Regions from separate parts of the Arthrobacter sp. Marseille-P9274 genome, predicted to be linked through region 1. Evidence: predicted binding sites of a transcription regulator. Region 1 holds the regulator's gene; the other holds the start of a gene.
The links. The regulator LexA, encoded in region 1, represses DNA repair genes until DNA is damaged. The targets are predictions, from matches to a motif close to TCGAACANNTGTTCGA.
Positions count from the first base shown of each region.

Region 2: OC550_RS00755 (HNH endonuclease signature motif containing protein) is a predicted target of LexA. The motif match lies at 1,773-1,788, and genes of this name have one in related genera.

Region 1 is NZ_CAMPOV010000001.1:1,059,837-1,063,137, forward strand. Features, by position in the region: gene OC550_RS04810 (ATP-dependent DNA helicase) at 1-1,044, shown strand, start outside; gene lexA (transcriptional repressor LexA) at 1,063-1,824, opposite strand; gene OC550_RS04820 (LysM peptidoglycan-binding domain-containing protein) at 2,079-2,444, shown strand; gene OC550_RS04825 (histidinol-phosphate transaminase) at 2,515-3,301, shown strand, end outside.
Region 2 is NZ_CAMPOV010000001.1:173,897-177,197, forward strand. Features, by position in the region: gene OC550_RS00755 (HNH endonuclease signature motif containing protein) at 208-1,761, opposite strand; partial or broken gene OC550_RS00760 (four-helix bundle copper-binding protein) at 2,097-2,366, shown strand; gene OC550_RS00765 (FAD-dependent monooxygenase) at 2,454-3,301, shown strand, end outside.

The DNA.
Region 1 (3,301 bases):
TTGACCCAGCTGCGGGAGGCGGCTCGAACGGCACTGTCCGACTCCAAGCCCGATGGCTCGGGCGCGGCGGACGGCGGCAGGCAGATGGCAAGGTCACGGCTGGCGGCCATCCTGGAGCTGTGCGACCGGGTAGTGTCCACCGCCCACAGCCGGGAGGTCCTATGGATAACCCGTCCCAGCAGCTTCACAGCGGGCAGCGGTTACGGACCTCCGGACGAGACCCTGCCGCCGATGCTGAACGTGGCGCCGCTGTCGGTGGCTTCCCGGCTTCGCGAGGGGCTTTTCGAGGGCCACACCGTCGTCCTCACGTCCGCGACCCTCGCCATCGGCAACGCCTTCGACGCCGTCGCCGGCTCGCTGGGCCTGCTGGGCGAAGGAGCGCCGAAGTACAGCAGCGCCGATGTCGGGAGCCCGTTCGACTACCCGAAGCAGGGCGTGCTCTATGTGGCCTCCCACCTGCCAAAGCCAGGCCGGGGGACAAGCCCCGAGCAGTTGGACGAGCTCGAAGCGTTGCTTCGCGCCTCCAATGGAGGTGCCCTCGGACTGTTCTCGTCGCGGCGGGCCGCCGAGGATGCCGCCGCGGAGATGCGCAAGCGGCTGCCCTTCACGATCCTTTGCCAGGGCGAGTCGTCGATGGCGGCGCTGGTCCGGCAATTCTCGAGCGAACCGAATACCTGCCTGTTCGGGACGATGACGCTGTGGCAGGGGGTCGACGTGCCGGGAGAGGCCTGCCGCCTGGTGGTCATCGACAGGATTCCCTTCCCCCGGCCGGACGATCCGCTCATGACCGCCCGCACGCGGGCAGTGTCGCAGGCGGGCGGGAACGGTTTCATGACCATTTCGGCCACGCACGCCGCGGTACGGCTTGCCCAAGGTGCCGGACGGCTTATCCGTGCCGCGGGGGACCGGGGCATGGTGGCCGTGCTCGATTCGAGACTGGCCAATGCCCGGTATGGGGGCTTCCTCAGGGCGGCGCTGCCGCCGTTCTGGTCGACGAAGGACCGGGCGACGGCGCTCCAGATCCTGCAGCGCCTGGCGGGCTGAGGGCCCGCCGGGCGGCGGCTACAGGGCGCGCATCACCGAAACGACCTTGCCCATGATCGTCGCGCCGTCGCCGAGGATCGGTTCATACTGGGTGTTCTGCGGCAGCAGCCAGGTGTGGCCATCCCGCTGCCGGAAAGTCTTGACGGTAGCCTCGTCGTCCAGCAGCGCGGCGACGATTTCGCCGTTGACGGCGCTCGGCTGCCGGCGGACGACGACCCAGTCTCCGTCGCAGATGGCGGCATCGATCATGGAATCGCCGGAGACCTTGAGCATGAAGAGCTCGCCGTGCCCGACGAGCTGCCGGGGGAGGGGCATGACGTCCTCGACCACTTGGTCCGCCAGGATGGGCCCGCCCGCGGCGATCCTGCCGACCAGCGGAACGATCGCCGTATCGGAAGCCGTGGCCAGTTCCGATACCGACAGGCCGCCGATGCTGCGGAGTTTCTCCGGCTCGGCCATGCCTTCGATCTCCACCGCCCCTTTCTCGAGCGTCAGCGGCGTCAGGACCTCCATGGCCCTCGGCCGCTTGGGATCGCGGCGGATATAGCCGAGCTTCTCCAGCTGCGAGAGCTGATGCGTGACGCTGGAGAGGCTGGCGAGCCCGACGGTGTCACCGATCTCGCGCATCGACGGCGGGTAGCCCTTGGCGCTGATGGAACGCTGGATGCTTTCGAGGATCTTCTTCTGGCGGGGCGTCAGGCTCTTGGGGGACGCGGCCGCGCGCTTGCGTGCGGTTCCCGTGCCGTCGGCACCTGAAGTAGCTGCAATCTTCCTCGACATGAACTGGCCCCGGTTCTCTATCCGGCCACCCCGGGCTAGCCAGGGGTGGCCGGTCCAATGTTGTCAGTGGCAGCTGATGGACTCAGGCATGGCCGCCATTTCTTCAAGCCTAGGGCAGCCCTACTACGATCTCAAACATTTATTCGATCGAGTCTCGACAACATTCGATCACAAGTGCTACAAATGGAAACCGACAGTTCGAATATGCGTTCGAAACCAAGATGCATATGCACGCGGAACGGGAAGGTACCCTCATGTCTGTTCAGCTCGCCCCGCACGTCGCCCCGCAGGCTTTGCCCGGCTCGACGCCCGCGCTGCGGCTCACCCGCCGCGGCCGCCTGGTGCTCATCGGGTTGCCCCTGATGCTTGGCGTCGCAGTCCTGCTGACCCTGATCGGCTTCTTTACGGCGCCGGCCCTGGCCAGCTCGGGGCCTGACCTTGGCCCCGGCCGCACCGTGTCGGTCGCCGTCGCGCCCGGCCAGACGCTGTGGGATGTGGCCGTGCTGGCAGCGCCGGACCGCCACCCGCACGATGTCATTGCCGAGATCCAGCAGCTGAACAATCTGCCGAATTCCGTCGTTCGTGCCGGACAGCGGCTGTTCGTCCCGCTGGGGGACTAGCAGCTGTAATAAGAGCCGCTCCGGCAGGCCCGATTCCTGCCCCGGGCCCGCCGGAGCCTAAGCTGGTCAGGTGAACGACCAGCTGGATCTACTCAACCGACTGCCCCTGCGCAACAACCTGCGCGGGCTGACACCGTACGGAGCTCCGCAACTCGACGTACCCGTGCTTCTCAACGTCAACGAAAATACGCACGGGCTGCCTCAGGAGGTTGCCGACGCGATTGCGGCGCGCGTCCAGTCGGCGGTGGGGGGCCTGAACCGCTACCCGGACCGCGAATTCACGGAGCTGCGGGAGGCGCTGGCCAACTACCTCGGTCACGGGCTCTCCGCCGGGAACATGTGGGCAGCGAACGGGTCCAACGAGGTACTGCAGCAGATACTGCAGGCCTTCGGCGGCCCGGGGCGCCGGCTGCTGAGTTTTCCGCCCACCTACTCGATGTATCCCCTCCTTGCCAGCGGCACGGACACGGAGTACGTGACCGTCCGCCGCGACGCGGACTTCGGCCTGACCGCCGACCAAGCTGCCAAGGCGGTCCGTGATACCGCAGCCAACATTGTCGTCCTGTGTTCACCGAACAATCCGACCGGGACCGCGCTCGGGCTCGATGTCGTCGAAGCTGTCTACGAAGCCGGCGAAGCGAGCCAGGCGATCGTCATCGTCGATGAAGCGTATGCAGAATTTGCCCATGTCGGGACGGACAGTGCCCTGACGCTCCTGCCGGGCAGGGAGCGGCTGATCGTTTCGCGGACCATGAGCAAGGCCTTCGCCCTCGCCGGCGCCCGCGTCGGCTATCTTGCCGCAGCTCCCCAGATTGCGGACGCCCTCCGGCTGGTCCGGCTCCCTTACCACCTCTCGG
Region 2 (3,301 bases), 890 kb from region 1:
CCGCAACTTCTGGTACCGGTCCCGCCGCCGTCTGCGGTTGCGGTCAGCGCGGCGGTTGCGGCGACGACGGTCAGCGCAGGGGTTGCGGCGACGGCGGTCAGCGCAGGGGTTGCGGCGACGACGGTCAGCGCCGTGAGAGCCGCGGGAGCGCGCAACGGCCGTGTCTCTCCCGGGCCGGGCTCCAAGCGCGGCGTGACGCGGGAACTGTCAGCTGGTCAGCTGGTTGGCGCGTTTGAGGTTGGGCGGGTACCGGTAGTGGTTGCGTCGTGGGACTTGGGACGGGTCCGTGTAGGCGGGCGGGATGAACCACGGTATCCCGTCTATCGATTCGATGATCCAGTCTCCGGCGTGGATGAGGTGGTGGTGGAAGGAGCAGAGGAGCACGCCGTTGGCAACGGAGGTGCGGCCTTTGTGTTTCTTCCAGTAGCGGATGTGGTGTGCTTCGGTCCAGTGCGCGGGCATGGTGCAGCCGGGGAAGGCGCAGCCTTTGTCCCGGGCAACGAGGGCGCGGCGCTGGGCCGGAGTGAAGAGCCGCTGGGCGCGTCCGATGTCGAGGACTTCGCCTTTGCCGCCGAACACGATGGGTATGAGGTCGGCGTCGCAGGCCATTTTGCGCACGGTGCGGGGTGTGATGAGTCCGCCGAACACGGCCTGGCCCGCGGTCCCGGCTGCGGTGGCGTTCATGAGGTCCTGGTAGTCGATGGTGACCATGACCTGCGGCCGGTGGCCCCCGCTGGCGGGAAGCCTGTCCGTGGACAGGGCGATCCGGCAGGAGCCGACCAGGCCTTCGAGCAGCAGTTGCGGCCGGGTGGGTGCCGGCCAGCCGGGATTTGGCCGCCCACCCTCGGCCCCGCCACCCTCGGCCCCGCCGCCGTCGTGCCCGGTGCCGTCTTGCCCGGTGCCGGCTTCGCCGTCCCCGGTGGTGAGGCGGCCGGCAGCCGCGGCTGCCGTTCCGCCGGCGGCGCGAGACTCGCCGAAGGTGGTCTGCAGGCGGGGGTTGGTGTGGGTGTTCATGGCGGTGATGAGGTGTTCGTATTGGATGAGGTGTTCGTATTGTTCGTCGGTCGCGGCAATTTCGAAGCGGTGCAGGCCGCGGCGTTTGCCTTTGAGGAAGACGCCCTGCCGGGCGGCGAGTTGTTCGTCGCTGGGTTCCTGCCCGTCCGGGTCGATGGCCGCTTCCCAGCTGCGGGCGATGATGCGCAGCGTGTCGGGGTCGGTTTCGGTGGCCTGCCGGGTGAGCTGGTGTTCCATGGCGGCCAGGTCATCCGGGGCCGCTGCTGGGCGGATGCGTTCGAGGGTGTCGTGGATGAGAGTGGCAGCCGTGCCGCCAATGTCGGACTCTGCCAGTCCGGCTGCCAGGTGTTCGTATTTCGGCGGCGTTTCGCCGCCGGTGATCAGGGTTCGCGGCATGGTGGCGGCACCGACGCGGATCCGGCGCCGGGCCTCGCTCCGGCTGATCCGCAGCCGGGCCCGGAGGTAGTCCGCGGCGTCCCGGAACTCTGACTTCGACTCCGGGGCGCCCGGGTCCCGGCCCGTCATCGTGGCCACGCCCTGCTGCTCGACGGAATGCGCCCCGGCGACCTGGAGCTGCTCCACCGTCCGGGAGAGGTCCTCGAACAGGCCCACGCAGTCCGCCAGCACCTCAGGATGTTGAAGGCCGGCCTCCTGCCGGAAAATCGCGGCGAATTCCTGCAGTTCGTCGCGCACCGAAGCGAGGAAGCCGGTGGCTTCCTGAGTCGCTTCGAGGGGTGCGATCGCCATGCCTAATTCTATCGAAGAAACGTTCTGATAGCACGATAAATCTCTGCCGTGTAGGACGACTGAAAGGGGCAAAAACCAGGACTGAGGCAGGGCCACGAGGAGGCAATTCACTTGGCAATCCGGCGCCTTCGAATGCACCAAAAGACCGGCTGTGTGCAGGAGACGACAGGCGCAAGAATCAGGGCCTAAAGCAGCGGAACAATGGGCTGCCGCTTGGTGCGCGAACGCGGGAAAGCCGCTAAGCGCGCACATGCGGCGAGCCGCGACGCCGCTGCTCGCAGCCATCAGAAATAATCCGGCCGATCGGCTTACCGTTTGCCAAGCCTGCTTATGATGAGGACGGGGTGGCTGACCTTGTCACCTGCATCCGCACCGACCTCGACTGCGCCGACATCTGCGCGGCCACGGGCAACGTCCTGTCCCGTCGCACCGGCGGTGACGCCGCGACGATTCGGGCGCTCCTCGAGGCCTGCCGGACCGCCTGCCGGTCCTGCGCCGACGACTGCGAGCGCCACGCCTCCATGCACGAGCACTGCCGCCTCTGCGCAGAGGCCTGCCGGCGCTGCGAGCAGGCCTGCAGCGATCTGCTCTCCGCCCTGGGCTGAGACGGGGCAAGGCGGCGTGCTGCCTGGAGATAGCTCCGCGGGCCGTGCCGGGTAGGGGTCGTTTCCGGCCCGGGGAGGAGGACCGTCATGAAGGCGATCGTCGTGGGCGCCGGCATCGCCGGCCTCGTCACCGCCCGCCAGCTCGGCCTTGCCGGCTGGGAGGTCGAGCTGGTGGAAAAGGCCGACGGGCCCCGCCGGGACGGCTACATGATGGACTTCTTCGGGCCCGGATTGGAGGCTTCCGAGCGGATCGGCCTGTATCCGCGATTAGCCCGGATGGCCTACCCTGTGGAGGCCGCCGAGTACGTTGACGCCAAGGAGCGGGTCAAGGCCCGCCTCGACTACGACCAATTCGCCCGGCTCGCGGGCGGCAAGGTCCTCAGCCTCCTGCGCCCGGACATGGAACGCGCTGCTCTGGCCGCCCTCGACGACGTTCCCGCCGGCCGCGTCCGCCTCCGCTACGGAACCCGTGTCACAGGGGTGTCGATGGATGGCGACGGGGTGCGGATCGATGCGGACGGCCCCACGGCCCGGCTGCCCGCAGCTGACGTTGTCATCGGCGCCGACGGGATCCACTCCGCGGTCCGCGCCCGGATCTTTGGTCCCGAGACGGAGTACCTGCGCCCGCTGGGAATGCGGGCCGCCGCCTTCATCGTGCCCGAGGCCGAGCTGAATGCCCGCTTCAGTGGCCGGTTCATCCTCACTGACAGTCTCGGCCGGACCGCGGGGTTCTACAGCCTCCGCACCGACGAGGTCGCGGCGTTCCTCGTGTACCGCGACCCGCCTGCCGGCGCCGGCCGGGACGCTGCGACCTCTCCGCGGGACAGGCTGCGCAGCGAGTTCTCCGGTCTCGGCACCGCGGTCGACCGGCTGCTAAACCTCTGCCCCGCCGACCCGTATGACGACGTCGTGGCGCAGATCGTGATGCCACGCTG